Regions from separate parts of the Paraburkholderia sp. TE9906 genome, predicted to be linked through region 3. Evidence: riboswitches for the same ligand, from Rfam matches in the RefSeq annotation. Region 3 holds a riboswitch; each other region holds the start of a gene.

What was found. A riboswitch is a leader RNA that binds a small molecule or an ion and turns the genes downstream of it on or off. The one in region 3 is predicted to bind cobalamin.
Region 1: linked by a shared signal. The riboswitch ahead of ACZ9H4_RS14755 (precorrin-3B synthase) and the one ahead of cobW (cobalamin biosynthesis protein CobW) in region 3 are both predicted to bind cobalamin.
Region 2: linked by a shared signal. The riboswitch ahead of ACZ9H4_RS06245 (TonB-dependent receptor domain-containing protein) and the one ahead of cobW (cobalamin biosynthesis protein CobW) in region 3 are both predicted to bind cobalamin.

The regions. Positions count from the first base shown of each region.
Region 1 is NZ_JBWCCT010000005.1:147,754-158,165, forward strand. It holds gene ACZ9H4_RS14735 (AAA family ATPase) at 1-1,619, shown strand, start outside; gene cobJ (precorrin-3B C(17)-methyltransferase) at 1,671-3,440, opposite strand; gene ACZ9H4_RS14745 (precorrin-2 C(20)-methyltransferase) at 3,437-4,168, opposite strand; gene ACZ9H4_RS14750 (precorrin-8X methylmutase) at 4,169-4,795, opposite strand; gene ACZ9H4_RS14755 (precorrin-3B synthase) at 4,788-6,455, opposite strand; cobalamin riboswitch at 6,537-6,715, opposite strand; gene cbiE (precorrin-6y C5,15-methyltransferase (decarboxylating) subunit CbiE) at 6,800-8,218, shown strand; gene ACZ9H4_RS14765 (cobalt-precorrin-5B (C(1))-methyltransferase) at 8,218-9,315, shown strand; gene ACZ9H4_RS14770 (cobalt-precorrin-6A reductase) at 9,312-10,079, shown strand; gene cobM (precorrin-4 C(11)-methyltransferase) at 10,096-10,412, shown strand, end outside.
Region 2 is NZ_JBWCCT010000002.1:518,650-529,061, reverse strand. It holds gene ACZ9H4_RS06275 (cobalamin-binding protein) at 1-766, shown strand, start outside; gene cobC (alpha-ribazole phosphatase) at 947-1,537, opposite strand; gene ACZ9H4_RS06265 (adenosylcobinamide-GDP ribazoletransferase) at 1,522-2,298, opposite strand; gene cobT (nicotinate-nucleotide--dimethylbenzimidazole phosphoribosyltransferase) at 2,336-3,397, opposite strand; gene ACZ9H4_RS06255 (ABC transporter ATP-binding protein) at 3,435-4,277, opposite strand; gene ACZ9H4_RS06250 (FecCD family ABC transporter permease) at 4,274-5,335, opposite strand; gene ACZ9H4_RS06245 (TonB-dependent receptor domain-containing protein) at 5,363-7,354, opposite strand; cobalamin riboswitch at 7,447-7,706, opposite strand; gene ACZ9H4_RS06240 (ATPase) at 7,914-8,270, shown strand; gene ACZ9H4_RS06235 (cell division protein ZapA) at 8,267-8,581, shown strand; RNA gene ssrS (6S RNA) at 8,673-8,854, shown strand; gene ACZ9H4_RS06225 (EVE domain-containing protein) at 8,987-9,445, shown strand; gene ACZ9H4_RS06220 (SIMPL domain-containing protein) at 9,618-10,349, shown strand.
Region 3 is NZ_JBWCCT010000011.1:528-10,939, forward strand. It holds gene ACZ9H4_RS26295 (flagellar brake protein) at 1-728, shown strand, start outside; gene ACZ9H4_RS26300 (vWA domain-containing protein) at 767-1,393, opposite strand; gene ACZ9H4_RS26305 (magnesium chelatase ATPase subunit I) at 1,450-2,562, opposite strand; gene cobN (cobaltochelatase subunit CobN) at 2,559-6,389, opposite strand; gene cobW (cobalamin biosynthesis protein CobW) at 6,396-7,490, opposite strand; cobalamin riboswitch at 7,700-7,979, opposite strand; cobalamin riboswitch at 8,047-8,288, shown strand; gene cobA (uroporphyrinogen-III C-methyltransferase) at 8,533-9,381, shown strand; gene ACZ9H4_RS26325 (cobalamin biosynthesis protein) at 9,378-9,959, shown strand; gene cobO (cob(I)yrinic acid a,c-diamide adenosyltransferase) at 9,956-10,412, shown strand, end outside.

The DNA.
Region 1 (10,412 bases), on a different contig from region 3:
AGCAGGCGTTCGCGGAGGCGAGCCGTGCGCTCGAACTGGCGAACGCAGCGGTGACGGTCGCCGATTTGCGCAGCCAGATCGGCTTCTATCGCACCGAGAGCGAGCGGCTCGAAGCGGCGATCGCCGCCGCGGGCAAGGCGAACGACGCGGTGCTCGAAGCCGCGCGCGAGGCGGCCGCGGTTGAAATCGACGAGGCGAAGCGCAAGCGCCTCGCCACGCTCGATGGCGAGCTGACTCTGTTGCGCGCGCGTACCGAAGCGGCGATGACGCGCATCGAGTATCGGTTGAACGGTGCGCTGACGGTCGACGGCGAGCAGCTCACGGGCGAGGGCGTGCTGCGCGTCGACGACGAGAGGTTGATCGGCCTCGGCGAACTCGGTGAATTGCGCGTGATTCCGGGCGTGTCCGATCTGTCCGCGCAGTTGGCCGAACTCGCGTCGCTCGAAGCGCAGCATGCGCAGTTGTTGCAGGCGCTGGGCGTCGCGTCGCTCGGCGAGGCCGAAGCCCGCTACGAAAAGTGGAAGACGCTGGTCGCGCAGCAGAAGAGCCAGGCGAAGATTCTCGACGTGCACGCGCCGCAAGGCATCGACGCGTTGCGTGCCGCGTTGGCGTCAGCGGCGGCGCGCTTGCAGGCATCGAACGAACGGCTCGCGGGCTTGCCCGATGTGTCCGCCGCGCCGCCGCTCGACGAAGCGCGGCGCAACGCGGACATCGCGCGCGATGCGCTGGAGGCCGCGAGAAAAGTGCTGACCCAGGCCGCCGAGAAACGATCGACCGGCATGGCGACCACCGACTCGCTCGCCGCGCAGTTGCAGCGCAAGGAAGCGCAATTGAACGACGACGCCTACCGCCGCAACCGCGCGCGGTGGCAGACGAAAATCGTCGAACAGCGCGTGCAGGTCGACGCGTTGAGGAAGCAGCGCGAGGGCCGCGAGCGCGAACTGGAGGCGGCGCGTCTCGACGATCCGGCGGCGGAGGCGAAGCGTTATCACGCGTCGGCGGAACTCGCGCGCAGCGAGCAGCATGAGCGGCAGGTGCGGATCACGCACCTGCGCAGCCAGCTGGAGACGGTCGGCGCGTCAGGGCTCGGCGAACGTCTCGCGGCGCTCGACGCGCGGGTCGAGCAGGCGACGCGCCGCAAGGACGAACTCGGCTTGCGGGCGAGCGCGTTGAGTCTGCTCGACGAAGTGCTGGTCGACGAACGCGACGCGGCGGTGGCGCAATTGCGCGCGCCGCTCACCGAGCGGCTCGGGCACTATCTGAAGCGGATTTTCCCGCAGTCGACGATTGCGCTCGGCGACGATCTGAGTCCTGCGACGCTGGATCGTCATGGCCGTGCCGATACGCTCGATGCGCTGAGTTTCGGCACGCGCGAGCAGCTCGGCATTCTGACGCGGCTCGCTTATGCCGACTTGCTGAAGGCGTCGGGGCGGCCGACGTTACTGATGCTCGACGACGCTGCCGTGCATACCGATGCGGCGCGGCGTGATGCGATCAAGCGCGCGTTGATCGATGCGGCGACGCGGCATCAGATTCTGGTGTTCACATGTCATCCGGAGTTGTGGGATGACCTGGGGGTGAGGCAGAGGGCGATTGGGGATTTGAGGGTGGGGGGGTAGCGTACGACGCGTTACGTCGTGTTGGGAAAGAGTGAGCCGGCGCGTGCCGACTCACTCGTACCAGCGCGGCGTGTAGACCCACCTGGCACCGTCGATACCACTTCCAAACCTCCGCGTCATCGACGACCCCACGATCACCATCGTCCGCATATCCACATCGGACGAACGCAGTTCACCCAGCGTGAGCGTGCGCAGCGTCCCACCAGGCCGGCCGATATCCCGCCCCAGCACCACCTGGGTCGAGGCCGTGCGATATTCCCGCACGATGTCCAGCGCTTTGTCCAGTTGCCACGGACGCGCGCGGGAAATCGGGTTATAGAACGCCATCACCAGATCGGCTTCGGCCGCGTGCCGCAGACGTGTTTCGATGATCGTCCACGACTTCAGGTTATCGGACAGCGACAGCATGCAGAAATCGTGACCGAGCGGTGCTCCCGCTTGCGCGGCGGTCGCGAGTGCTGCCGATACGCCCGGCACGATCGCCAGTTCGACCGCAGCCCATGCTGCGTCTTGCGATGCTTCGAGCGCTTCGAGCACCGCGGCCGCCATCGCGAACACGCCAGGATCACCCGACGACACCATCACCACCGACCGTCCTTCGCTCGCCAGTTCGAACGCGTGCTGCGCGCGTTGCATTTCCTCGCGATTGTCGGTGCCGTGCACGCGTTGACCGGCGCGCAACGGACCGGCCATTTTCACGTAGGTGTCGTAGCCGAGAATATCGGTGGCTTCGTCGAGCGCCGTGCGGGCGGCGGGCACCATCAGATCGGCGCGGCCAGGGCCGAGGCCGATCACCGTCAGACGGCCGCGTGCGCGGCCAATCGCGGCGGGGTCGATGGCGAGGGGCGCCAATGCCAGCGCAACGCCTGAGGCAATGTCGTCGTGCAGCGTTTCGTGGGGGATGCGCAGTGCGGCGTTTAACAGGTTGGCTGGCGGCTCGCCAACTTCGGGACGGGTTTGCGCGAAGCGCAACGGTACGTTGAAACTGGCGGCGGCTTCGGCAAGCGACGGGTCCGTCATGTCGTCCGGCGAGGCGAGCAACGCGGCAAGCGACAGCGGCGCGAGACCGTGTGCATCGAGCGCCTTACGCACACAGGCGACGATCTCGGCACCCGCACCCGCACCCGCACCCGCACCCGCACCCGCACCCCTCACCGCCGCGACCACACAACGCGGATGAATCACCAGTTCATCCTCACGCCCATCCCACGCGCGCGGCGTCACGCGAATCGCGAGCCGCGCCGAAGCGGAGCGGGGCAATTGCACATCATCGAGCCAAGGCGCGTCGCCTTCGATGCGCGTGCTTTCCCCCGCCAGCAGATCCGAGACGAAACGCTTGCCTTGCCCGATATCGGCCAGCATGTAGCCCTCGGGCGGATTGAGTACGCAGGTGCCGAAGCGCAACTCGCCGCTCGTCGTAATCGCAGGCGGCACGGCCAATGCGGCGGCGATCTCGCGCGCCATCACGTTGGCGCCGGTCAGTCCGCCGAGCAACGGCACGACCGCGCTGCCGTCCTCGGCGACGGCGAGCACCGGCGGCTCGACGCCCTTGTTCGACAGCAACGGCGCGACGCAGCGAATCACGATACCGGCCGCGCACAACGCGACGATCGGCGTGCCACGCGCATACAGATCACGCAGATGCGCGCCGAGTTCGGTGTAGGACACGTCGGCTTCGACGCGTCCCTGCAAGCCGTGCACCTGGCAGCCTGCGCCAGCGGGGCGATCCACACCGGCCGCACCCTCGGCATACAACGCCTGAATCCTTCGCGCCGTGTCCAACGCCCCCGCGCCGAGAATCACGATCGCGGGCGCGCTCATCCTTGCCATTTTTCCCCCGGCACGACCAGCAGCGAAAAATACGGCGACGCCATCGGATCGACTTCGGCGAGCGGCACGATGCGTTGATTGCCCATCGTCGCGCGTTCGACGTACAGCGCGCGCTGCGCGAGGCCGAGTTCGCCGAGCACGCGCCGCACCTTGTCGAAATTGCGGCCGAGCTTCATCACGACGGCGGCGTCGGCATCGGCGAGACGGCGGCGCAATTCGTCCTCGGGCAGCACGCCCGAGAGCACCGACAGACTTTGATTGCGATACACGAGCGGCGCGCCGAGCACCGCCGCGCCGCCGAGCATCGAGCACACGCCGGGCACCACTTCGCTCTCGTAGCGCGCCGCGAGCCGATCGTGCAGATACATGTACGAGCCGTAAAAGAACGGATCGCCTTCGCAGATCACGGCGACGTCGCGGCCCGCATCGAGATGACCGGCGACGATCTCGGCGGCGGTGTCGTAGAAGTCGGCGATGATCGCCTCGTACGAGAGCGGTGGTTCGAGCGCTTCGGTCGTGACCGGATAGATGAGCGGCAGATGGGCCTGAGCCTCATGCAAATGCGCCTCGATAATGCCGAACGCGTTGCCTTTCTTCCCCTTCGCGACGAAGTACGCGACCACCGGCGCGGCCTTCAGCAAGCGCAGCGCCTTCAGCGTGATGAGTTCCGGGTCGCCGGGGCCGACGCCGAGTCCGAACAGTCGTCCTTGCGCGCTCATTTATTCGACCTCCGTCGCCAGTGCGTTGACGGCGGCAGCGGCCATCGCGCTGCCGCCGCGCCGGCCATGCACCACCACGTAGGGCACGCCGCGGCTGTCCCCGGCGAGCATCGCTTTCGATTCGGCCGCGCCGACGAAGCCCACCGGAAAGCCGAGAATCAACGCGGGTTTCGGCGCGCCGGCATCGAGCATGTCGAGCAGATGGAACAGCGCGGTCGGCGCATTGCCGATCACGACGACACTACCGGCGAGTTGCGGACGCCACAATTCGAGCGCGGCGGCCGAGCGCGTATTGCCGAGTTCGCGCGCGAGCGCCGGCACGTCCGGATGCGTGAGCGTGCAGATCACGTCGTTGTTTGCGGGCAGTCGCGCGCGCGTGATGCCCTGCGCGACCATGCCGGCGTCGCACAGAATCGGCGCGCCTTGCGCGAGCGCCGTGCGGCCCGCGGTGCCCGCGTGCGCGGAAAACTGCAGCGCGTCGATCACGTCGACCATCCCGCACGCGTGGATCACGCGCACCGCGAGTTTTTCGAGGTCGGCGGGGATGCGCGACAGGTCGGCTTCCGCGCGGATCGTCGCGAAAGATTGGCGATAGATCTCCTGACCGTCGCGAATGTAATCAAGCATCTGTGTTACTCCGGGCGAGGCGTTCGAGCGTATCGGCGGCCTGTGCGATCGTCAGTTGGTGCGCGACGCAGTGGCCGAAGCCGGCTCGGCCGTCGCGTCGATAAAGGTCATAGAGGCCGGGGGCGGCGGCCAGCAGCGTGTACGGCGCGCAATGCGCGGCGGCGCACGAGCGCGTGCAGCCGCTCAGGTGCACGTCGACGTCGGCGGGCAGCAGGGCGGCGAGGCGCAGCGCGTCGGCTTTGGTGTCGGCGAGGCCTTTGGCGCAACCGCTCGAACCGGCGCACGCGATCAAACGCGTGATGGGTTGTGCGGCATCGCAGGCGAGGCCCAGGGCGTTCAGTTCGGCCAGCGCGACGGGCAGTGCGTGCGTCGGAATGTCGGGCAGCAGCACGCTTTGCCAGGGCGTCGCGCGCAGCGTGCCGTTGCCGTGGCGTTGCGCGAGCGCGGCGAGGCCGTGCAGCGTGGCGGCGTCGAGGCGGCCGAGCGGCGGCTGGCCGCCCACGTGCCACATGCCGGTTTCGCGTTGAGCGTGGGCGCCGAGACGGAGCGCGGCATCGGCTGTGGTGCTGCGGCGCCATTCGGTGAGCGAGGCGTCGCGTGACAGCGGGAAGTCGACGTAGCGTTGGGCGTGCTGCAACAGTGCGTCGGCGGAATGCGTGGCGAGCAGGTCGCGCATGCGGAGGGCGTCGGCTGGTGCGAGGTCGAGGAACGTATGCAGCAGCGCGCGCACGAGCGCGGGGACTTGCGAGGGGAGGACGGCGGCCAGGGGGGGGTGGCTGTGAGTGTGCGCGGAGGAGTCGGCGCGTGAGATGCGCGTGGTCGTGTTGCCGGTCGGCGTGGCCGGGAGCGGAGGGACAGGAACGACAACACCCGCGGCCGCATGGGTTCGCGCGTTCGTAGCCGCGTCAGCTTTTGCACCTGCACCTGCATCGTCGCACGTAACCGCGTTTGCGTTCTCCTGCGCCTCGACACCCGGACACCCGGCGAAACCGAACACGAACCGCACACCATCATGGCTCAAAGTCGCCGCGAGCCACACATCGTGTGGATGATCGACCCTCGCCAGACGCTCGCCGCCATCCAGCAGCAGCGCGAATTTCGGCGACAGCGCCGCAAAGCGCATTTCGCTTTGCAGCAGCGTGAGCAACTCCGCGCATAGCGGTGTGGTGTCGATCAACGCAAACGGATCGCGTCCCGCAGCGGGGCTGATCATCACGTTGCGCACGTCGTCCGCGGCGCTCATGACGACGGCATTCGAAGCGTGGTTTGCGTGCTTTGCACCTGCTGGGTCCGCGCCACTCGCCGTAGCGGTGTTCGCCACGTCGGCCGCGTTCGCGCCTGGCCGAGGCATCGTCATCGGCCCAAGCCCGGCCTCGACCAGCGCCGCGATCAACGCCGCTTCGTGCCCCGCGCGCACGCCACGCACCTGCAGGTTCGCCCGATTGGTCAACTCGATCACGCCCGCCGCGTGCCGCGTGCTCGCATCGGCAATCACTTGCGCCTCGTCCGCATTCAACTCGCCGCCCGGCAGCTTGATCCGGCAGATGCCACCATCACGCGCGGCGACGATGCGCAGCAGCCCCGGACATGCCGATGGCCGCGGCGTCGAAGCCGCGTGGAGCAAGGCAGTGGAGGGCGAAGCTTGAGTCAAGACGGACACCGGTTTAGCGTCGCGCGACGGCCCGAGCAAGCCGCAAGGCGGATTGCTGCGGCATCGGTACACCCCGCCCGATGTTGGCTGGCACGAACAGTCTCGCCGGCAGGTCTCCTGGCTGGCAGGTCATCGTCCACCGCAGCCTTCCCGGTCAAACCAGTGGCGCGTAGCGCAGGCGGACTCGCTGCATACAGTTGCGGGGGCAGCCACAGTGGCACTGTGTTCCCTCTTCGGCCCCGAAGGGCACCGGCGGCTGTATTATGCCTTTTTTCGAACCGCGCAACGAGGCTGGACGCTTTGACCGGCGTGGCGCGGCGCATTGATTGAAGACACAGAATGAGGATGGTGGCATGCCGGCGTGGCTGACCGTGGTGGGCATTGGCGATGACGGCTTCGCCGGTTTGGGGCGGCCCGCGCGGCGTGCGTTGCTGACGGCGTCGGTGGTGTACGGCGGCGAGCGTCATCTGGCGATGCTGCCCGCGCGCCTCGCCGCGCGCCGCGCCGCGTGGCCGCGTCCGTTCGATCTCGCGCCGCTGCTCGCCGAACGCGACGGCGCCGTGTGCGTGCTGGCGAGCGGCGATCCGATGCTGTTCGGCGTCGGCGCGATGCTGGCCCGGCAGTTGCCTGCGCAAGAGTTGCGCGTGCTGCCTGCGCCGTCGTCGTTGTCGCTCGCGGCCGCGCGGCTCGGCTGGCCGTTGCAGGACGTCGCGACAGTGTCGCTGGTGGGCCGTCCGTTGGCGACGCTGAATGCGTATCTGCACGACGGCGCGCGCGTGTTCGTGCTGAGCGCGGACGGGCACACGCCCGCGACGCTCGCCGGCGTGCTGAACGCACGCGGCTTCGGCGCGACGCGGATGAGCGTGCTCGAACATCTTGGCGGCGAACGCGAGCGCCGCATCGACGCTCGTGCGGATCAGTGGAGCGCGGGCGAGTTGGCCGCGCTGAATCTGATCGCGCTCGAATGCCGGGCGACGGTGGGCGCGCCGCGTTTGCCGCTGACCTGCGGCTTGCCCGACGAGGCATTCCGTCACGACGGCCAGTTGACCAAGCGCGACGTGCGCGCGATCACGCTCGCGCGCCTCGCGCCGACGCCCGGCGAATTGCTGTGGGACGTGGGCGCGGGCAGCGGTTCGATCGGTATCGAATGGATGCGCGCGCATCCCGCTTGCCGCGCGATCGCGATCGAAGCGCGTGTGGAGCGACAGGGCTTCATCGAACACAACCGCGACGCGCTGGGCGTGCCTGGGCTGCAACTCGTCGCGGGCCGCGCGCCTGCTGCGCTGGATGGCTTGCCGGTGCCGGATGCGGTGTTCATCGGCGGCGGGGTGACGGTGCCGGGTGTGCTGGACGCGTGTTGGGCGCGTTTGCGCGACGGTGGACGGCTGGTGGCCAATGCAGTCACGTTGCAGGGCGAGGCGGCGCTGGTTGCGTGGCGCGAGCGGTATGGCGGCACGCTCACGCGTATCGCGCTCGCGGACGCGCAACCGCTCGGCGGCTTCGATACGTGGCGGCAGGCGTTGCCGATCACGTTGCTCGAAGTGACCAAAGCGGCTCGCGGCAACGGCGAGGCAAACGGCGTGCGGGCAACGGAGAGTGGCGGCGGTGAAATTGCCATGAATGGTGCGAACGCCGGAGACGGCACGAGCGGCACGAGCGGCACGAGCGGCACGAGCAATACGAGCAATACGAGCAATACGAACAGCACGAACAGCACGAACAGCACGAACAGCACCACCGCCCATCACTCCGCTTCACCCCGCCAACCGTAATGCGCGAAGAATCCCCCGAACACGCCGCGCCGCTGCGTAGCGGCTACACGACCGGCAGTTGCGCCACGGCGACGTCGCTCGCGGCGGCGCGTCTGCTGCTCGCGGGCGTGGTCAGCGAGGTCGCGGAGATCGTGTTGCCGAAAGGCCAGCATGTGCCGATGCCGCTCGTGTTCTGCCGCCTGCTCGCCGCCGGCGCTGACGGCGCCGAAGCAGGCACCATCAAGGATGCCGGCGACGACCCCGACGTGACCCACGGCGCGCTCGTGTTCGCTCGCGTGCGCCTGATCCCCGAGCCGGAGGTCGTTTTTCGCGCCGGACCGGGCGTCGGCACGGTGACGCGCGCGGGCCTCACGCTGCCGGTCGGCGAGCCGGCGATCAATCCCGTCCCGCGCAAAATGATGACCGACCATCTGACCGACCTCGCGGCCGAGCACGCGTATCGCGGCGGCTTCGAGGTGACGATTGGCGTTGAAGGCGGCGAAGAGCTCGCGCTGAAAACGATGAACCCGCGCTTAGGCATACTCGGCGGCCTGTCGATTCTCGGCACGACGGGCATCGTGCGGCCGTTCTCGTGCTCGGCGTATATCGCGTCGATCCATCAGGGGATCGACGTCGCGCGCGCCAACGGCTACACGCATCTGGCCGCCTGCACCGGCAACGCGAGCGAAGACGCGATGCGCGCGCGTTATGCTCTTCCGGATATCGCGCTGATCGAGATGGGCGACTTCGTCGGCGCGGTGCTCAAGCATATGAAACGCGCGCCGGTCGACCGGCTCAGCATTTGCGGCGGGTTCGGCAAACTCAGCAAGCTGGCGGCGGGCCATCTCGACTTGCATAGCCGCCATTCGAGCATCGATCTCGAACGGCTCGCGACGTGGGCCGCGGAGCAGGGCGCCGATCCCGCCTTACAGACGGCGATTCGCGCGGCCAACACGAGTCAGCAGGCAGTGGCGCTCGCGCACGCGCAGCAGGTGCCGCTCGGCGATATCGTCTGCGGGCACGCGTTGGCGGTGGCGCGCGCGATCGTGCCGCCGCAGGTGAATGTCGAGATGTTCGCGATCGACCGCCAGGGCGTTGTGATTGGAGCGGCGCGATGATGCGGGTCCTGTTGCTCGGCGGCACCGGCGACGCGTTGAAGATCGCGCGCCAACTTGGCGCCGCGCACGTGTACAGTCTCGCGGGTCTCGGCAAGGTGCCGGACGATCTCGCGTGCACGGTGCGCGTCGGCGGCTTCGGCGGCAGCGAGGGCCTCGCACGTTACATCGCAAGCGAACGGATCGGCCTCGTGATCGACGCGACGCATCCCTACGCCGCGCGCATCAGCGCAAACGCGTTCGGCGCGTGCCGCGCGGCGGGCGTGCCATGCTGGGCGCTGCGTCGTCCGGGCTGGCAGCCGCAAGCCGGCGACGACTGGCGCATGGTCGGCGACTGGAACGAGCTGATCGCCGCGCTAACGCCGTTCAGGCGACCGCTCTTCACACTCGGCCGTGAGCCGCTTGCACATCTCGACGAGATTCCGCCGCGGCAGTTCTGGACGGTGCGCTGCCTCGATTCGCAGCCGGACACCGCGCGCTCGCGCATCCTCGCGGCGCGCGGCCCGTTCAGCCTCGAAGGGGAGCGCGCGCTTTTCGCACTGCAAGCGTTCGACGTGGTGGTCAGCAAGAACAGCGGCGGCAGCGCGACCGAAGCGAAGCTGGAGGTCGCGCGTGAACGCGGCTTGCCGGTCATCATGTTGCGTCGTCCGGCGTTGCCGCAGGTCGATCGGGAATTCGACAGCATCGCCGGTTTGCTCGATGCGTTACGCGCTCATCGGGTGCCGCTGCGAGCCGAACAGCACGCCCCCGGCGCCACGGGCAATTGAATCATTGGAGTCTTGAATGACGGTGTTTTTTATCGGTGCGGGTCCTGGCGACCCGGAACTGATCACGGTGAAAGGGCAGCGCCTCGTGCGCAATTGTCCGGTGATCCTGTACGCGGGTTCGCTGGTGCCGGCCGCGGTACTCGAAGGTCACAGCGCGGAGCAGGTCGTCAACACGGCCGAGCTCGACCTCGATCAGATCGTCGCGTTGCTGAGGGCCGCGCATGACAAAGGGCGGGACGTGGCGCGCGTGCATTCCGGCGATCCGTCGCTGTACGGCGCGATCGGCGAACAGATTCGCCGCTTGCGCGAGTTGCGCATTCCATACGAGATCGT
Region 2 (10,412 bases), on a different contig from region 3:
CGTCACGGAACTGTTGTACGCGGCGGGCGGCGGGGCAAAAATGGTCGGCGCCGTGTCGTACAGCGACTACCCGCCGCAAGCGCAGCAGCTGCCGCGCGTCGGCGACAACAAGGCGCTCGACCTCGAGCGCATCGTCGCGTTGAAGCCCGATCTGATCGTCGTCTGGCGGCATGGCAATGCGCAGCGTCAACTCGAACGCCTGCGCGAACTGCACGTGCCGCTGTTCTTCAGCGAGCCGCATCATCTCGACGACGTAGCCGTCTCGCTAACGAAACTCGGGCAATTGCTCGGCACGTCGCCGCTCGCGGATGCCGCGGCGGCCGCGTATCGTCACGACATCGCACGATTGCGCACGCAGTATGCGCGCCGGCCGCCGGTCAGCGTGTTCTATCAGGTGTGGGACAAGCCGCTGATGACCCTCAACGGCGAACACATGGTCAGCGACGTGATCACGCTGTGCGGCGGCCGCAACGTGTTCGCGGGACTTGAGCCGCTGGTGCCAACCGTCTCGACCGAAGCGGTGCTCGCCGCGAATCCGGAAGCGATCGTCACGTCGGCGCCCGGCGCGACGCAGCCGGACACCCGCTTGCCGCAACTCGACACGTGGCGCGCGTGGCCCGCTCTCACGGCGGTGGCGAATCAGAACCTCTTTGCCATCGATGGCGACCTGATCAACCGGCCAGCCCCACGCATCGTGCAGGGCGCGCAGCGGCTGTGTGACGATCTGGAGACGGCGCGCTCGCGCAGGAAACCGGCTGCGCAGTGAAGCGAAGGCATGCCGATACGCGGCGCGAGGTCGATCGCATACCGGCATGCCGGTCGCCGCGTGCCAACCGGCTGCGTCAGACCTCGACGTTGCATGCCAACTGCCGTGCGATCAATCCAGCCTCAAGCGCAAACGCCGCACCTCGCAGTCAACCGCGACTTACCGCGCCAACCGCCCCCTTCACGCATTCCACCGCACCAGCGACCACCGCTGCGCGTCGTCATTCCGGCGCAACCAGACGACTCCCGCCATTTCGAGCGACCATTTCAGACACCGCTCCAGCGGCACGTCCAGCACCAGCGACGCGATCACCCGCATCACGCCGGCATGCGTGACCACATAAGCCGGCGACAGCTCGCGCGTCTGCGCGAACGCATCGACCCACGCGCGCACGCGCTCGACGAATTGCGCCACGCTCTCGCCGCCATGCGCACGCGCGTGTTCGAAATTCGCGGCCCAGTCGTCCAGCAGCGCGCGATCGATCTCGTCCCAGCGCTGCGTCTCCCATTCTCCGAAATTCATTTCCATCAGCTGGTCATCGTGACTGAGCACGCAACCGAAGTCGTTCGCTATCTCGGCGGCGAGCGCCGAGCAGCGCGTGAGCGGACTCGAGATCAACACGCGCGGCGCCGGCACCTGCAACTTCGCGAGCTTCAACGCGAGCGCGCTCGACGAAATCGCGGCGTCGGCGGCGAGCGCAACGTCGCTGTGCCCATAGCACACGCCCGCGTCGAGCGCGACGGCGGGATGGCGAATCAGGACGATATCCATGCAAGCCCCACCAGGTAGATGATCAATTCGAAGATCTGCTGCGCGAAGCCGAGACAGTCGCCGGTATAGCCGCCAATGCGTTTCACGAAATAGCGGCCCAGTGCAAACCGCAGCGCGATCAGCACCGCCAACGTCACGGCCGCGAAGCGCCAGTCCGGCACGCCAGGCCCATTCGGCCACAGCAGCCAGGGTAAGCCGAACAACGCCGCGCACAGCAACGCAGGGCCGCTCAGGCGCTGCGCGACCGGCTTGGCCTTGCCTTCGGCGCGGACATATTCGAGCGTGGCCAGATAGCTGATCGCGCACGCGCGGCTCGCCGCATGCGCGGCAATCATCAGACTTGCGGCGCGCACCGGCGGCAATGCCGCGAGCGTCTGCCACTTCAACGCGAGCGCGATCACCAGCGCGATGGCGCCGAAAGCGCCGATGCGTGAGTCATGCATGATGCGCAACGCATCGCTGCGGTTATATGCGCCACCGAACGCATCGACGCAATCGGCGAGACCATCCTCATGAAAGGCGCCTGTCGCCAGTAACAACGCGGCCATCGACAGCAATACCGCCACGCCCGCCGGAAACACGCGCAGCGCCATCAGATAGACCAGCGCGCTGAACGCGCCGACCAATGCGCCGACCAAAGGGAAGTAGCGCGCGGCCGCATTCAGATAATGCGGCTCGTAGCCGACCCAGCGCGGCACGGGCACGCGCGTGAAATAACCGAGCGCCGTGAAGAAATAGCGCAGTTCCGCAAGCGGGTTCATGGATGGGCCGGGTGTCAGTCAGTTGCCGTCATGCGGATCAGGCTTCGCGATTCGCAATGCCCGCCGAATCGAAGCTCGCCATTTCGTTGATGAACGCCGCGGCGGCGCGCAAGAGCGGCACCGCGAGCGCCGCGCCGGTGCCTTCGCCGAGACGCAGGTCGAGCGACAGCAACGGCAGCGCGCCGAAATGATCGAGCATGCGCCGGTGCCCGGCTTCGTTCGACGCATGCGCGAACACGCAGTACTCGCGCACGTTCGGTGCGAACGCATCGGCGATCAGCAACGCGGAAGTCGCGATGAAACCGTCGACGAGGATCGTCATCCGCGCTTCGGCGGCCGCGAGATACGCGCCGGTCATCATCGCGATTTCGAAACCGCCGAAGGTCGCGAGCACGTCGAGCGGCGCCGTGGCTCCAGCATGCTGCGCGAGCGCCGATGCGAGCACGTTGCGCTTTTTCGCGAGCCCCGCGTTGTCGAGACCGGTGCCACGGCCGACGCATTCGTCGATCGGCACGTTGCACACACGGCTCATCAGACACGCGGCCGACGACGTGTTCGCAATCCCCATCTCGCCGAAGCCGATCACGTTGGTGCCGAGCACCGCGTGATGATGCACGCGCGCCGCGCCCGCCTGCATCGCGGCGAGTGCCTGCGCATGCGTCATCGCGGGTTCGTGCGCGAAGTTGCGCGTGCCGCTCGCCACCGGAATATCGACGAGGCCGTCGGTCGACGGCAACGGCGTCGCGATGCCGGCATTGACCACTTCGAGTTCGATGCCGGCAACGCGGCTCAATGCATTGATCGCCGCGCCGCCCGCAAGAAAGTTGGCGACCATCTGCGCAGTCACCGCTTGCGGATACGGGCTCACGCCTTCCGCGGCAATGCCGTGGTCGCCGGCGAACACGATCATCGCCGGGCGCTGCACCGTCGGCTGCGTGCTGCGCTGAATCAGGCCCATCTGCCGCGCGAGCGTTTCGAGCCGCCCCAGGCTGCCGGGCGGCTTGGTCTTGGTATCGATGATGTGTTGCAGCTCGGCGCGTAGCGTTTGATCGAGCGGTGCGACTTCGGGCAAACCGGCCGGGCGTGGCAAGGAGGTCATAAGCGTGGTCTGAAATGAGAGTGTTTGGTTCGAGCGATTATCCTGCCGATGTGTCATAACCGGCAGGCGATTCGTGACGCGCACGCGGCGCGGGAATCAGCGCCTCGTGTTCGCCGTCGCGAATCAGAATCAACGGATAGCCGAATGCGCGGCTCGTCAGCGTGGGCGTGAGCACATCATGCACCGGTCCGGCATGCACGCCGCCCGCACCGTCGAGCAACAGCGCGTGCGTCGCGAAGCGGCGTGCGAGATTCAGGTCGTGGCACGAGAACATCACGGTGCGGCGCGGCTCGCGCGTCCATGCGGCGAGCGCTTCGAGACAGTCGATCTGATGATGCAGATCGAGATGCGACAACGGTTCGTCGAGCAGCAACAACGGCGCGTCCTGACACAGCACCGCCGCGAGCGCGACGCGCTGACGTTCGCCGCCCGATAACGACAGCACGTCACGCGCGGCGAAGTCGGCGAGACCCAGCAGGTCCAGCGCGGCATGGGCGGCCACGCGATCCGCTTCGCGCTCCCAACCCCAGCCGCTCAGATGCGGAAAGCGATTCAACGTCACGATGTCGAGCACGCTCGCGCTGAACGCGTCGGGTGCGCTTTGCGGCATCAATGCGCGCCGCTGGGCGAGCGGCAACGGCGCCCAGTCGGACATGCGCACGCCATCCAGTTCGACATGGCCCGCCGCTGGGCGCAACAGACCCGCGAGCGTGGACAGCAGCGTGGTCTTGCCCGCGCCGTTCGGGCCCGCGACGCACCAGATCTCGCCCGCATGGAAGGTATGCGTGAACCCATCGAGCAAGGTGCGCGCGCCGGCACGCAAGGTCAGGCGTTGTACGCTGAGCACGGCGGGTTCGAGATTGGTATGAGCTTGCGTCATCGGCGTTTGCGCAACAGCATCCAGAGGAACACCGGCACGCCGACGATCGACGTGATCACGCCGACCGGCAATTGCGCCGGCGCAATCACGGTGCGCGCGATCAGGTCCGCGCCCATCACCGCGACGCCGCCGCCGAGCGCGGCGGCAGGCAACAGCATGCGCTGATCGTTGCCGAACGCGAGGCGCAACATATGCGGCACCACCAGACCGACGAAGCCGATGGTGCCCGCCGTCGTCACTGCGGCGGCCGCCGCGAGCGACGCCACCAGGTAGACGCGCAAACGCAGCGGCATCACCGCGACGCCTAAGGCTTGCGCAGCGGCGTCGCCACGCAGCAGCACGTTCAGGCGCGGGGCCACCGGCACGATGGCCAGCAACGCGACGGCGAGCGCAACGAGCGCGGTCCACGGCAACGCGCCGCCATTGAGGTCACCGGTCAGCCAGAACAACATGCCGCGCAAACGGCTGTCGGGCGCGAGATTGAGCAGCAGCGTGATAAGCGCGCCCCACCCCGCCGCGATCACCGCGCCGGTCAGCAGCAAACGCGGTGACGTGTCCTGCGGCTCGCCGCGCCACAACTCGCGGCGCGCGAGACCGAGCACCAGCAGGATCGATACGAAGGCGCCGGCGAATGCGCTGGCATCGACGATCCACCATGCGCTGCCGGCGATCATCGCCACCAGCGCGAAGCTCGCCGCGCCACCCGACACGCCCAATATGTACGGTTCGGCAAGCGGGTTGCGCAACAGCACCTGCAGCAGCGCGCCGGCCAACGCCAGCAACGCGCCGCATGCGAAGCCGGCCAGCGCGCGCGGCAAACGCAGCGTGCGCACGATCTCGCTGGCAAGATCCGCCGACTCGCCCGGCCACCCAGACAACCCATGCGACGGCAGCAGCGCCGCCAGCACGCGCGACGGGGCGAGCGACACACTGCCGAGCGCGAGCGACGCCATCAGCACCGCCAGCGCGAGCATCGCAAGAACGAGCCAGATGGCGGCCGCCCGTTTCGCGTTCATCACGCGCACGGCGGCCGGCATCGAACCAGGATGCCGGCTCATTCGCGCACGCTCAACGCGGCAAAGCCGTCACTGCTGCTGCCAACCGATCGTGACATACGCGCCGCGTCCCGGCGAGTTATACGAGTAGGCCGTTTCATAGTCCTTGTCGAACAGGTTCTGGATTTGCGCGGTCACGTACCACGCTTTCGTGATGTTGTAGCGCGCCGACAGATTCACGACGCCGTAGCCCCCGAGCTTGCCGCTGCTGTCCTCGCGCGGGCCGCTCACGATCCACTCGCCGCCGACGCGCCATCCCGCGATGCCGCGATTCACAGTGAGCGAGCCGAATCGCCGCGCGCGCCGCACGAGGTCGACATCGTTGTCGAGGTCGACGGGATTTTGCAGCGTCAGCGACGCGCGCACGTCCGTCTCGCCGACATGTCCGCTCCACGATCCTTCGAGCCCCTGCACTTTCGCACGGCCGACGTTCTCGGCCAGATAGATGCCGGGCGTCACCTGCGCGTAGTCGATCAGATTCGAATAGCGCGTCTGGAATACGCTCAGACGCATCACGCCGAGCGCGTTCGACGCGTACTGCAACGCCGCTTCGAGCGAATGACTGTGCTCGGGCTGGATCGACGGATTGCCGCTGATCGGATAGTAGAGATCGTCGAAACTCGGCGCGCGAAACGAATCCGAATAGCTTGCGGTTGCCTTCCAGTGTTCGGTGATGTCGAAACCGTAGCCGAGATAGTAACTGTTCGCCCCGCCGAAATCGGAATACTGGTCGTGCCGTACGTTGGCCTGAAACTGGTTGCGCCCGAAACGTCCCGTGTAGCCGATGAAGCCCGAATCCACATGACGATCCGGCGCCGCGAACGTATCGGAGTCGAGGCTCTGATCGAGATGCTCGTAGCCCACCTGCAGTTTCTGCCGCGCGGCGAACGCGAAATCGTTCTGCCAGGTGTACTGCCGATTGTCGGTATCGAAGCGGCCGTTGTAGATGCCGTTGGTCTTCGACACGCTGCGGTCGTCGCCTTCGGAGACGATGAAGTGCGTGGTCCACCAGTCGGTCAGCTTGCCGTTCGCGAACACCGACGCCTGGCGCACCTTGCTGTACAGGTTGTTCAGATCGGTCGGCACGCCGTACGCGTTGTCGTAGCTGTTATTGCCGTTCGACTGGAAATAGTTGACGCCCGCGTCCCAGCGGTCGTTGAACTTGTGACGCAACGACCCCGTGACGCTCTCGTTCAGATAGCCGTTCGCATTCGGATTGGCGCCGGGCGCCTGTTGCGGATTGAGCGATGAAAAGCCGTCGTCCTTCGAACGCGCGAGCGAGAGGCTGAAGGTCGTGCGGCCGTCTTTGTCGAGTGCGCCGTTCACGCCTGCCTGCTGCGTTTGCGTGTGATAGCTGCCGTAGCCCACCGAAAAGTTGAAACGCGGCGGATGATCGCCGCCCTCTTTCGTGAACACCTGCACCACGCCGCCGATCGCGCCCGAACCGTATAACGCGGAGACGTTGCCGTTCACCACTTCGACATGATCGATCTGGTCGAGCGGAATCTGCGCGAGTTGCGGCGCACCGAGACTCACCGAGTCGACGCGCACGCCGTCGATCAGCAATAGCGATTGCGTCGACGATGCTCCGCGCAAATAGACGCTCGTCGTCGAACCTGGCCCGCCTGTGCGCGAGATTTGCGCACCGGGCGCGAGTTGCAGGAGGCCGGGCAGGTCGGTCGCGGTGGTATCGGCGAGATCCTGCTGATCGAACAGCGAGGTCTGCGGGATCGCGTCCGCGAGCGCTTGCGGCCCGCGCTCCGCGGTCACGACGACTGGTGACAACACGGCGGGCGTGGCATTCTGCGCGGCGGCGTTCGCCTGTGCGTTGGTTTTTGCACTGGCATCGGAGGCGGACGAAGGCTGAGCCGACAAAGGCGCCGCGGAGGTGGCCGAAGCGCCGGCCGAAGCAGCAGACGAACCGGCGGACGAACCCGGCGACGAGTCCGCGGTTTGCGCGTGCACGACGAGCGGCAAGCCCGCAAAAGCAAGCAGCGTCGCGCGGGCGATGGGGGACAGCATGGGATGACGATTCCTGTGGATAGCTCGCGCGGCCCGCTTCCCCGCAGGCCGATGCATAACGAAGCGCCCGCGCTTTCTTGCATTTCGCGGGGGACGTGCCTCTCCCTCTGGCCGGTATCCGGGCTAACGACACATCGATCCCGCCTTCCCACGCGTAACGCGCAGTGGCACACTCGCATGTTGAACTTTCAGACACGCGATCAGGACCGACCTGCATGACGAATGCGGTCGCTTACCGTTGCGGGGGCAGCGCAGGTTCGCGCGTTCAGTTCGATGAGTGGCGCGCCCTGCTTCCCGTTTAACTGCGCGCACTGTGAACAGCGGCGCGGGCACCAGAGTGCCGGCAGTTTAGGAGCGCCCTCGACGTGCGTCAAGAAAGGTCAAACCGGGCGCAATCCGTTCTGTTAAGTGCAGGTTATTGTCCGATGGGCGAGTACTTTTTCATCATATGGTCGGGAAAAGCCTGCACATAGCGATGTTGTTACGTCTCGAAACGAGACAATTGTCGGAACCTGCAATATTCCGCGCTAAAATGCGATGTCTTTAGAGGACGCAGCACATGCTCACCGAACTCGAATCACTCTCACAGAATATCGGCAAGCTGATTGCGATCAGCCAGCGCCACAATGAAGCGCGGCTCGCGCTCGAAGATCAACTCGCCCAATCGCGTGCCGAACTGGATGCCACGCGCACGGAACTTGCGCTGCTGCGCGAGGAGCGCGATGCACTGCAAGCGGAGCGCGACACGCTGTCCGCCAAGATCGACGACGCTCAGGTGCGCCTGAATGCGATTCTCGAGAAACTGCCGCGGGCTCGCGCGAGCAGCGAGCCTGACAACCAGCTCGATCTGCTCGAGCCGGTTCAGGACGCTGCCGACGCGCAGAGCGAGGTTACCCGCCACGGAGAAAACGCATGACCGCCAAGCAGATCGAAGTATCGATTCTCGACGTGCCCTATCGCCTTGCATGCTCGCCGGAAACGGAAGGCGCGCTGCTCGAAGCGGTGGCACGCGTCGACGCCGAAATGTCGAAGATCCGCAATAACAGCAACGTGCGCGGCACGGATCGCATTGCTGTCATGGCTGCGCTGTCGCTGGCATCGGAACTGCTTAGGCTGCAATCGAGCGTACGACACGGAGAAGCATTTCCCGCTGAGGAAATCCGGCGTACAATGCAGCAAATGAACGAACAACTGGGTACTGTGATTCAGCAGTACAGCATGCAGTAAGTATCGGCCGGTCCTGAGATCTGCCGCGAATTCAAACAAAGCGAAGTCTCCGCAAACGTTTGAGTTCTATCGTTTAAGTTTCATCGGTTTAGCTTCCCTGCCTGGTTCGCCAAGGTCATATATTCCTTGAACCAATGCCATGTGCACGGTTGCGGAAATTTGTAGCACGGGCGTGCGCGTCACTCTGTCTGATGTACCCGAAGTGTTGCTAACTGCGACCAATTCTGAACCCCCGGTTCAGGATGCCGGCCTAGCGGCTAAGGCGGGGACCTTATCTAGAACGGCATCGGACTTCGGTTCGATGCCGTTTTTCTTTGTGCGTCCGCTGGCGTGTCTGTGGGTGCGCCTCGCCTCACAGGTTTCGATTTTTTCACGTCGTCCAACCTTTAACGTTCAATTCGATTCATGCGCTACTGGCTAATGAAGTCCGAACCGGACGAGGCGAGCATCGACCATCTCGCCCACGCACCACACCGCACGCTGCCGTGGACCGGCGTGCGCAACTATCAGGCGCGCAACTTCATGCGCGACATGATGCAGGTCGGCGACGGCGTGCTGTTCTATCACTCGAGCTGCCCTGAACCCGGCATTGCGGGGCTCGCGCAAGTGTCGTCCACCGCGTATCCTGACCCGACCCAGTTCGATAAAGAGAGTCCGTACTACGACGCGAAGTCGTCGCAGGAAACGCCTCGCTGGCTGCTGGTCGACGTGGTGTTCAAGAAGAAAATCCCGCTGATTCCGCTGGCCGCGCTGCGCGAGCATCCGGAACTGCAGGACATGCGCGTGCTCGCCAAAGGCAATCGCCTGTCGATCACGCCCGTGACCGAAGCCGAATGGCGCTTCATCACCACACGGCTCGCCTGAAGGCTCGCTCACTTCGACGCGCCGTCGCCCCTGACAGGCAACGTCAATTAGGGAACCAAGCTCCGGTTACGAGCGCCTAACAGGCGCACAAACGCGCCCGCAAACGTCATGCCACCACTGCGTGGCGTTCGCGCCAATCGTGCACAACCCTGTTCAAGCAAGGAGTCCAGCAATGTCGAAAAAAACCGCACGGGCACTCGCACTCGCTCTCGTCTGCACCGCGCCTGTCGCGCTCGCGCTCACCCCGGCCATGGCCCGCGCGCAAGGCGTCATGCAGGCCCAGCCATCGGGCGTGCTGTCGCTGAACGCTCAGGCCAGCGCGGAAATTCCGCAGGACGTCGTCGATATCACGCTGTTTTACGAGCAGGAAGCGAGCGACCCCTCCGCGCTCACGGCCACGCTGAATCAGCGCGCCGACGCGGCGTTGCAGAAGGCGCGAGGCGTGAGCGGCGTGACGGCCCGCACGGGTTCGTTCGCCATCTTCCCCTCCACCGATCGTGACGGGCGTATTTCCGCGTGGCGCGGCCGCACGGAGGTCGTGCTCGAATCGCATGACTTCGCCGCGGCGTCGAAGCTCGCGGGACAAATGGCCTCGGTCATGCAGGTCGGCAACGTGCAGTTCTCGCTGTCGCCGGAAGCGCAACGCGCCGCCGAGCAGAAGCTCACCGGCGAAGCGATCCGGTCGTTCCGCGATCAGGCCGCGTCGTCGGCGCAGGCATTTGGCTTCAGCGGCTATTCGATTCGCGAGGTCAACGTGAATCACAGCGGCGTGATGCCCCGTCCGATGATGATGATGAGCGCGCGCGCCATGAGCGCCGACGCGAAGACGATGGCGCCGATGCCGCTCGAAGGCGGCACGTCGACGGTGACGGTCAACGTATCGGGCTCGGTGCAGATGAAGTAACGCTAGCGCGCGGCCGCGTTTGCGCGCTCAGCATGTCTCGTGCTGCAAAAGAAAACGCCACGG
Region 3 (10,412 bases):
ACACGGCCACCCAAGCGTCGCCCACGGCAGCACCACTCGCGGATTCCGCCAGCGAACTGACGCTCAAGGACATGCACCTCGAAATAGGCGCATTGATCGGCGTGCGTTCGCAGCTCGGCAGCGGCGCGCCAATGCACCCATGCCGCATCATCGGTTTCGCGCCGAATCACGCGCTCTTCGTCACGCCGCCGTTGCAGCAAGGCCGCCAGCTACCGCTCGCGCCGGGCGAAAACATCGAGATCGTCGCCATCGCCAGCCAGGCCGTGTTCCGCTTCGTCTGCACGGTCGAAGCGGTCTGCCGCGCGCCGTTCGACTACGTCGTGCTGTCGAAGCCCGGCGTCGTCCGCCGTCTGCGCGAGCGCAAATCGATCCGCGTTCAGGCGCGCCTGGCGGTACGTTTTGGCATCGGCGAAACGGGCAATGCATATGAAGGACTCGGTCTGGCCAAGGGCATCAGTGCGCTCGGCATGTCGTTGAGCGCCGCGTGGACGCTCGGCGCGGTCGGCGAACGGCTGCGAATCGCTTTCCGCCTGAAGTCGGCGGAATTCGATACGCAGATCGAGACCAGCGCCATCATCCGCAACGTGCAGAAAGGCAACGCGCCTGGCGCCCCGTCGAACCATGGGCTTGAGCTGGACCGGCTCGACGCGTCCCAGCAGATGGCGATGAAAGTCTTCGTATTCGACCGGCAGGACGACGTGCAGTACTGGTCGAACGGTCTGAAGTAAGCGTATGAAAGCGGGCGACACCCAGACGCACGGGCCGCTCAGCCGATCAGCTCTTCCGGCCTCACACGCCGCGCCCCCCACGCATCGGCGAGCGCTTCGCAACGGCCGAGCCGTATCGCCCCGCGCTCGAAATCGACAAATACAACTTCGTCCGCGTCGGGCGGGCGCGCAGGTTCGTCGCGGGTGCGGCCATCGGTCAGAATCCACAGCCAGCGCTGCTGGGCGGGCTTCACACGCGCACTCCGCGCGAGCAACTGTGCGGCGCGCCGGATGCCGGACGTGAGCGGCGTGCCGCCGCCGCCGCCCACGGGCCGGAGCCACCGCTCGTTCCACCAGCGCGGCACGGCCGGGCCAAAACGCACGTCCGCCTCCGCGCCGCCGAAACAGACCAACGCAGCTTCGGCGCGCGCGGCGCTCGCGCGGTCGAACAACGCAGTCAGCAAGCCCTTCGCGAGCGCAAGACGCTGCCCGGCCAGCATGGAGCCGGAACAATCGAGCACGAAGCAATGCATTACGCCGCCGCGCGGCGCCTCCCGCACGAAGCGCAGGTGATCTGCACGCAGCGGCGCCGCGCGCTTCGCGGCAAGCGTTAGCGGCCAGGTGATGCGCTTACCCGGCTTGCCGCGCGGATCGCCCCGCAAATGGCTGCGCGAATTCGCACCCACGCCTCCTCGCCATCGAAAACCGCTGCGCGTGTCAGCGGCGGCGCCCTTCCGATGGCTCAGCGTTTTTTTGCGCCAAGCGGTATGACGCCTTTGACTTGCCTGGTCGGGGCCGGCTCGGGCGGCAGGTAGCCCCAGTCGTTCTCGTCGGTGCCGGGGGGAGCCGACGCGGCATCCGCTGCAGATCCAGCCGGTCGATCCGCAGTGCCGCCCGCAGCGGCTTGCCGCCGCGCTTCGCTCTCATACGCATCGCCACCTGCCTGCTCGTCACGCTGACGACGCCGATGAATCAACACCACCTCGGCAACCCGGTCGACATGCTCCGCCGTTACCGCGACCGCCTGCTCCAGTGCGGCCAACGCCCGCGCCGCGCGCAGCATCACGAGATCAGCGCGCAGACCATCCACGGCCGCGTCGATGCACAACGCGCTGACATGCGCGTGCACGGCGTCGTCGAACGCGAGTTGCGGCAGCGCTTCGCGCGCCGCACGAATCCGCTCGACATACGCCGCCTGCCGCGCCGCATAGCCTGCACGAAAGCCCTGCGCATCGAGATCGAACGCGAGCCGCGCTTTCACGATCGCCTGACGCACTTGCGGCTCGAAACAGTTCTGCAACTCCACCATCAAGCCGAAGCGGTCGATCAATTGCGGCCGCAGTTCACCTTCTTCGGGATTCATCGTCCCGATCAGCACGAAGCTCGCGTCGTGGCTATGCGAAACGCCATCGCGTTCGACGGTGTTCACGCCGCTCGCCGCGACGTCGAGCAATGCATCGACGAGCGCATCAGGCAACAGATTGACTTCATCCACATACAGCACGCCGTGATGCGCTTTCGCGAGCAGGCCTGGAGAAAAACGCACCGAGCCGTCACGCAGCACGGTTTCGATATCGATCGTACCGATCAGACGGTCTTCGCTCGCGCCGAGCGGTAAATTCACCAGTTGCCCTTGCGGTAGCAACTCGGCGAGCGCGCGCGCCGCGGTCGACTTGGCCGTGCCGCGCGGCCCGCTGACCAGCACGCCGCCCAGCCCCGGATCGATCGCGGCCAGCAGCAGCGCCTGCTGCAACGGCGCCTGCCCGATCAACGCGGCAAACGGAAACCCGGGTCGCTGATTGCGCCGCGGCTCCTCGGCCGCCTGGCGGCTCATTGCTGGCGTCGCTGCATTCATGTCTGCATTCCTTCGATCTGCTGCTCGCTCGCGAGCAGATGTCCTTCGACTTGTGCACGGTACTCGCCCGGCGCTTGCCACAATCCCCGCTGCATCGCTTCTAGCAGACGCTCGCAGATCGAATGCAATGCATGCGGATTGTGCCGCTGCAAGAACTCGCGCGTATCGGCGTCGTTCAGATAAGCATCCGTGACGAGCGCATATTGATGATCCGCGATCACCCGCGCGGTCGCATCGTAACCGTACAGATAATCGACGGTCGCGGCGATCTCGGCCGCGCCCTTATAGCCGTGACGCTTCACGCCGTCGATCCACTTGGGATTGACCACACGCGAACGAATCACGCGTGCGATCTCCTCATGCAGCGTGCGTACGCGCGGCGCGGCCGGATTGCTGTGATCGGCGTGATACACGCTCGGCTGAGTGCCGGCCAGATGCCGAACCGCCGCGACCATGCCGCCCTGGAACTGGTAATAGTCGTTCGAATCGAGCAGGTCATGTTCGCGGTTGTCCTGGTTCTGCAGCACCACGTCCAGCGCGGCGAGGCGCGCACCGAACTCATCGCGCGCTTCTTCGCCCGCGTTCTTCTGCGTGTACGCGTAGCCACCCCACGCCTGATAAGCGTCCGCGAGATCGGCGTCGGTCTGCCACTGCTGCGAGTCGATCATGTCCTGCAGACCCGCGCCATACGCGCCGGGCCGTGCGCTGAACACGCGCCAGCCGGCGCGCCGGCGCGCCTCGGCGGCATCCATGCCGCGCGCGATCAGCGCATCGCGTTCGCGCAGCACACGCGCGCGAATCGGGTTCAGCGCTTCGGGTTCGTCGAGTTCGGCAACGGCCTGCACAGCGGCGTCGAACAGATGCATCACGTTCGCAAAGGCGTCGCGGAAAAATCCGGACACGCGCAACGTGACGTCGATACGCGGACGATCGAACGCTTCGATCGGCATGATCTCGAAGTCGGTCACGCGATGGCTGCCCGGCGCCCACTTCGGCCGCACGCCGAGCAGCGCGAGCGCCTGGGCGATGTCGTCGCCGCCGGTGCGCATCGTCGCGGTGCCCCAGACCGAGAGCCCGATCGCGCGCGGATAATCGCCTTTGTCCTGCAGATGCCGCTCGAGCAACTGCTGCGCGGATTTCAGTCCGAGCGACCACGCGGCTTGCGTCGGCACCGCGCGCGTGTCGACCGAATAGAAATTGCGGCCGGTGGGCAGCACGTCGGGCCGTCCGCGCGACGGCGAACCGCTCGGCCCCGGCGGCACGAAGCGCCCTTCGAGGCCGCGCTTCAGATGCAGCATTTCCTGTGGACCGCAGGCGTCGAGCCTCGGCAGCACGTCGTCGCGCAAGCGCTCGATGACCTGCTCCGCTTGCGGCAGCGCACCGGCTGGCGGTGTCGCGCGTGATATCGCGCCGCGCAGCTCGCCTGCATCGGCCCGGTCGCCGCACACGCCGCTCAACATTTGCGCCGCCAGCAACTCGAGCCGTTCGCGCGTGTCGCCGCCATGCCGCCACGGCGCGTCGCTCACCTGCTGCAACACATCGGGACGCGGGCCGTCCCACACCGCCGACCAATCCACCGACAACGGATCGAACAGATGATCCATCCGCAGATCGCGTGCCAACGCATCGATCAAGCCGGCTCTGGCGCCTCGCCCGTCACCGACCGGAAAGCGCCCCAACGCGAGCAACGTGTCGCGCCGCTGCACACCGGCAGGCGATTGCCCGAACGTATGCAAGCCATCGCGAATCTGCGCTTCCTTCAATTCGCACAGCCACGCGTCGACGCGCGTGAGCAGCACGTCCTCGTCGTCCTCGCCGTTCGGCTCCGCGAGACTCAACTCCTCATGCAGCTTGTGCTCGACGATGGTCGCCAGAATCGTGCGCCGTAGCAGCTTCGAGCGGCGCGGATCGACCATCAGCGCTTCATAGTATTCGTCGACCTGGCGCTCCAGATCCTGCAACGGACCATAACTTTCGGCACGCGTGAGCGGCGGCATCAGGTGATCGACGATGACCGCCTGCGCGCGGCGTTTGGCCTGGCTGCCCTCGCCCGGATCGTTGACGATGAACGGATACAGATGCGGCATAGGCCCGAGGATCAGATCGGGCCAGCACGCCTCGCTCAACGCGACGCTCTTGCCGGGCAGCCATTCGAGATTGCCGTGCTTGCCGACATGCACGACCGCGTCGATACCGAACTGGTGACGCAGCCAGAAATAGAACGCGAGGTACGCATGCGGCGGCACCAGTTCGGCGTCGTGATAGCTCGCATAATCGCCCTGCTCGCGCGAACGCGACGGCTGGATGCCGACGAACACCTGCCCGCAGCGCCAGCCCGCGATCAGGAAACGGCCGCGCCGCAGGGTCGGGTCCTGGTCGGGCGTACCCCAGCGCGCGTTCAGTGCTTGACGCGCCTCGGCGGGCAGCGCGTTGAAATGCGCGAGATAGTCGTCGAGCGCGAGGCTTTGCAACGCGGGGCGCAGATCGCGCACGACCGGATCGTTGGTCACGCCTTGCGTGAGCTTCCTCAGCAGCGCATCGCCATCGGCGGGCAATTCGTCCGCGAGACGATAGCCCTCGTCGCGCAGCATCGCCAGCATGCCGACCACCGACGCCGGCGTGTCGAGCCCCACGCCATTGCCGATGCGCCCTTCGCTCATCGGATAGTTGGCGAGAATCAGCGCGAGTTTCTTGTCCGCATTATCGAGCGATCGCAGACGGCACCAGCGGCGGCTCAATTCAGCGAGAAAGCCCACCCGTTCGAGGTCCGGCTGATAACGCACCACGTCGACCTGGGTGTGCGCACAGCGATACGCGAGCCCCTTGAAACTGATCGCGCGCGTGATGATGCGTCCGTCCACTTCCGGCAGCGCGATATGCATCGCGATATCGCGCGAATTGAGGCCGTGGTTGTCCTTGAGCCAGTCGTCGCGATTGCCGCCGCTCAGGATCACCTGGAACACCGGCGCGTCGCCGGCAAGCGCGAGCGGCGCGGGGTCGTCGATCGCGGATGCGGCGAAGGCGGTCGTATTCAACACCAGCGCGACCTCGTGCTGCGCGCACAATGTCTGCACGACGTCGCGGCTCATCGCGTCTTTCAGCGACGTGATCGCGATCGGCAACGGATTGAGGCCCTGTGCTTCGAGCGCGTCGATCAGCGCGTCGAACACCGCCGTGTTGGCCGCCTGCAGATGCGCCTTGTAAAACAGGATCGCCGCGACCGGCGCGCCGGCTTGCCAGCGCGCCTGCCAGTCGGCGATGGTCGGCATGTCGTGCCGCGGATGATAGAGCGCGGCGGCCGGCAACGCGCGCGGCGGCGCAGGCTCGCGCCCCCAGCCGAACGCGCGGTGCGCGATGCAGCGCAAAAACGCCTCGGCATTTTGCGGACCGCCCTCGCGCAGATAGCGCCAGAGCTGATGACACAGATCGGCAGCGGCGGTGCTGCGCGCGAGCAGGTTCGGATCTTCCTGCAAGTCGCCGGAAAACATTGCGAGCGTTTGCTGTTTGCGCTCCGCCAGCGCGACCACCTGCTCGATGCCGTATGGCCAATACGCCTCGCCGCCGAGGTGATCGACCACCACCACGCGCGCGTGCTGCAGCACATCCTCGAGATAGAAATCGACCGAGGCCGGTTGCCGCAGATACGTGACGTTCGCGAGTCGCACGCTGGGGAAGCCCTCGCCCAACCGCGGAAAAACACTCGCGAGCAGGGACAGCGTGGTGTCGGCGGAACTGAGCACGACAATGTCGGCGGGCTGCTGATCGATACGGATCACGCCCTGCGTATCGTCGACGAAACCGCCCGGCGTCGTGCGCAGCAGATGCATGAGCGCTTACGCCTCGCTGGCTGCGGCGCGCGACGACACGACGCCGAGCGCCGCATCGAACGCGCGTTGCAACGCGGCCTGATCGAGGTCTTCGCCGATCAGCACGAAGCGGCTTTGCGTCCCTTCGCCGGGCTGCCAGCGTCGATCGAAGTAACTGTCGAAGCGCCGGCCCACGCCCTGGATCACGAGACGCATCGGCGCGCCCGGCAATGCCGCGAAGCCTTTGACGCGGTAAATCGTGTTCGCTTCGACGAGCGCTTGCAGCGCGGCGATCACCGCTTCACGCGACGGCGCATTCGCCTGCACGACCACTGAATCGAATTCGTCGTGGTGGTGATCGGCGTCGTCGGCGGACCCGTGGTGGTCGTGGCGCAAGTGGATCGTTTCCTCCGACGCTGCTTCGAGACCCAGCAACGTATGCAGATCGAGCTGGCCCATCTGCGCGCGCACGACCTTCACCTGCGGCGGAATCTCTTCGCGGATCACCGCTTCGACCGCGCCCTGCTGCGCGTCGTCGAGCAGGTCCGTCTTGTTCAGGATCACGAGGTCGGCCGCCGAGAGTTGATCTTCGAACAGTTCGTGCAGCGGCGACTCGTGATCGAGATTCGGATCGGCTTTGCGCTGCGCGTCGACGGCCACCGGGTTATCGGCGAACTGGCCGCTGGCGGCAGCCGGGCCGTCGACGACCGTGACGACCGCATCGACGGTGAAGCTGTTCCTGATCTGCGGCCAGTTGAACGCCTGCACCAGCGGCTTGGGCAACGCGAGACCGGAGGTTTCGATCAGCACGTGATCGATCTGCTCGCGGCGCTCGACGAGCTTTTCCATCACGGGAAAGAACTCTTCCTGCACGGTGCAGCACAGGCAGCCGTTCGCGAGTTCATACAGTTGCCCTTCGGTTTCGACGCCGTTTTCATCGCAACCGATGCCGCAGCCTTTGAGGATTTCGCCGTCGATGCCGAGTTCGCCGAACTCGTTGACGATCACCGCAATGCGCTTGCCGCCCGCATGCTGAAGAATATGCCGCAGCAGCGTGGTCTTGCCGCTGCCGAGAAAGCCCGTGACGACGGTGACGGGGATCTTGCGCATTTGAGTTTGCATCGTGAGGTCCATCCGTAGGCGTTGCCCGGGGCCGCCGGTACGTTCGCGCGTCTGTCTGCATGGGCTGGCCGGCCGGACACGCACGAGGCGCACGCGCTGCCAAAGCCGGCACGATCACAACACACGGGGACGAACGACGGCGTTGCCGCGACAACGGTAAACAGAAAGCGGGTGTGAGGTCATGAACGCGCCGTCGCATCCCCGCGGCGGGCATCCTGCGTATTCTGGCCGGTATCCGGGCTGGCGAAAGCGCCGCTTCCCCTTCCCGGACGAGTGATTTCTCGCCCAGTGGTGATATGCCGACGCGGCCTTGCGCGTGGACATCGAAGCCGGCTCCGCAGCGTCGGTCGATGCAACCGACGCCACTTTTCGCTTACCGTTGCGGGGGCAGCACAGGTTGACCCGGTCCAATGCAGGCGGGCACCCTGTTTCCCGTTTAACTGCATGCGCACGAGCGCGCACACGAGCACCAAAGTGCGTGCGAGTGTAGGCCCGCGGCCCCGTGCAGTCAAGAAAACGCAGGCCGCAAGCGCTTATCGGGCGGGGTGCCATGTGCTATCGTATGCGCGCGTTTGGTGCCCGCACATGCGTTCGCGTGTGCAGTTAAACGGGAAACAGGCAGCGCGTCATGCGCTCAACCTGTGCTGTCCCCGCAACGGTAAGCGACCTGCGGCGCGCTGTTCCATCAGCCCTGCCGCGCATGCGTTTTTTCGATGCCACTGTCCGGCGAATCCGGCACGGGAAGGCAAAGCGCATGAGGCCGCCAGCCCGGATACCGGCCAGACGCGGAGGCGGCGCACGTTACGCCGCCGGCCGCCGGAATCCGCGAGGGACGGATGTGAAGGCGCTGAAGCACGACGTGACGCGTCCGTTCGCGTATTCCGCATGAGCCGTACTTTCGCGGGATTCGCCATGAACCGGCCGCGTTTTCGCCGAGCCCGAATCCGTTGCACCGCATGATTTCAATCTCCGCCGCTGGGCGCAGTTGCCCGCTTCGCCCCTTCCCGCCGGTGACGCCATGGCGCGCGCCATGCCCGCCGCGATGAGCCGCGCGTGGCTGATCGGCGCGGGCCCGGGCGACGTCGAACTGATGACGCTGAAGGCCACCCGCGCGCTGGCGCAAGCCGACGTGGTGCTGGTCGACGACCTGGTCAATCCCGACGTGCTGCAATTCGCGCGCGATGACGCGCAGGTCGTGTACGTCGGCAAACGCGGCGGGCATCCGTCCACGCCGCAAGCCGGCATCGTTGCGCAGATGCTCGGACATGCGCGGGCCGGGCGCAGCGTCGCGCGCCTCAAGGGCGGTGATCCGTTCGTGTTCGGCCGTGGCGGCGAGGAACAGCAGGCGCTGCACGAAGCGGGCATCGAGGTCGAAGTGATCAACGGCATCACGGCGGGGATTGCCGCGCCCGCGGCAATCGGCATCCCGGTCACACATCGCGATTACGCGCAGGGCGTCGTGTTCGTCACGGGACACGGCGCGGGCAGCGGCGAGCCGGATTGGACCGCGCTCGTCGCTACCCAGATGACGCTGGTGATTTATATGGGCATGCGGCGCCTGAGCGAGATCACCGCCGCGCTGCTCGCGGCCGGCATGCGCGCCGACACGCCGTGCGCGGCGATCGAATCGGCGACGCGTCCCGAACAGCGTCACGTGCTCGCGCGGCTCGGCGAGTTCGTCGATGCTGTCGCGCGTGCGGGGCTTGGCTCGCCGGCGATCGTGGTGATCGGCGGGGTGGCGTCGCTGGCGCTGGCTCGTGCGGCGGTCAAGGCGGACGTGGCGCATGGGGCGGCTGGTGCTGGCGCCAATGGCGGCTCCGACGTTGATGGCACTTCCGTTGCCAGTGCCGATTCCGCCGCTGCCTCGACTCCCGGAACGGCCTCCCAATGAAAACGCTGAGCGTCGGCATTGGTTGCCGCCTGAACACGCCGGCCGCGCAGATCGAAGCGGCCGTGCGCGCCGCGCTCGGTCCACATGCATTCGATCGGATTCGCGCAGTCGCTTCGGTCGACACCAAAGCCGACGAGCCGGGTCTGCTCGAATTCTGCGCGCGTCACGCGCTGCCGTTGCTACTCTTCAGCCGTGCGCAGATCGCAGGAATCGCAGTCGCGAAACCGTCGGACGCCGTGCGAGAGCATCTCGGCGTGGACGGCGTCTGCGAACCGTGTGCGCTGCTCGCGGCGTCGTGTGAGCCTGCCGCGCTCGTAGCGGCGACTGTGCGTGGCGCACGCGCGGCGCACACCGCACCCGATGCGGGCGCAATATCGGCTGTGGCGGCTGCGGGTACGCTCGCCGCACGTGGTGCCGTAGCAATTGCACCGGCAGCACCCACCACCCGCCTCCTAACCACCCGCCTCCTAGTCTCCAAAACGCACCACGGCGGCGTCACCGTGGCAATCGCCACGGCCGCAACCGACGCCGGTGACGAACCACCCAACCACGCCCCTCACCGACAGGACCTTCGATGAAGACCGACCCCGAATCGCATCAACGCATGACCGAGCGCCGACGCGAAGGCCACGAGAAGAAGCAGGCCAACGCGACCGTCGAAAAAGGCCTGCTGATCGTCAACACCGGCACCGGCAAGGGCAAGACCACCGCCGCGTTCGGCATGGCCGTGCGGGTGCTCGGACACGGCATGCGGCTCGGCGTCGTGCAGTTCATCAAAGGCGCGCTGCATACGTCCGAGCGAGACTTCCTCGGCGCGATCGCGAACTGCGATTTCGTCACGATGGGCGACGGCTACACCTGGAACACGCAGAACCGCGACGCCGACATCGCCACCGCCCGCAAAGGCTGGGACGAAGCGCGCCGGATGATCGAAAGCGGCGAGTACCAGATGGTGATCCTCGACGAGCTGAACACCGTGCTGAAGTACGAATACCTGCCGCTCGACGAAGTGCTGTCGGTGCTGAAGGCGC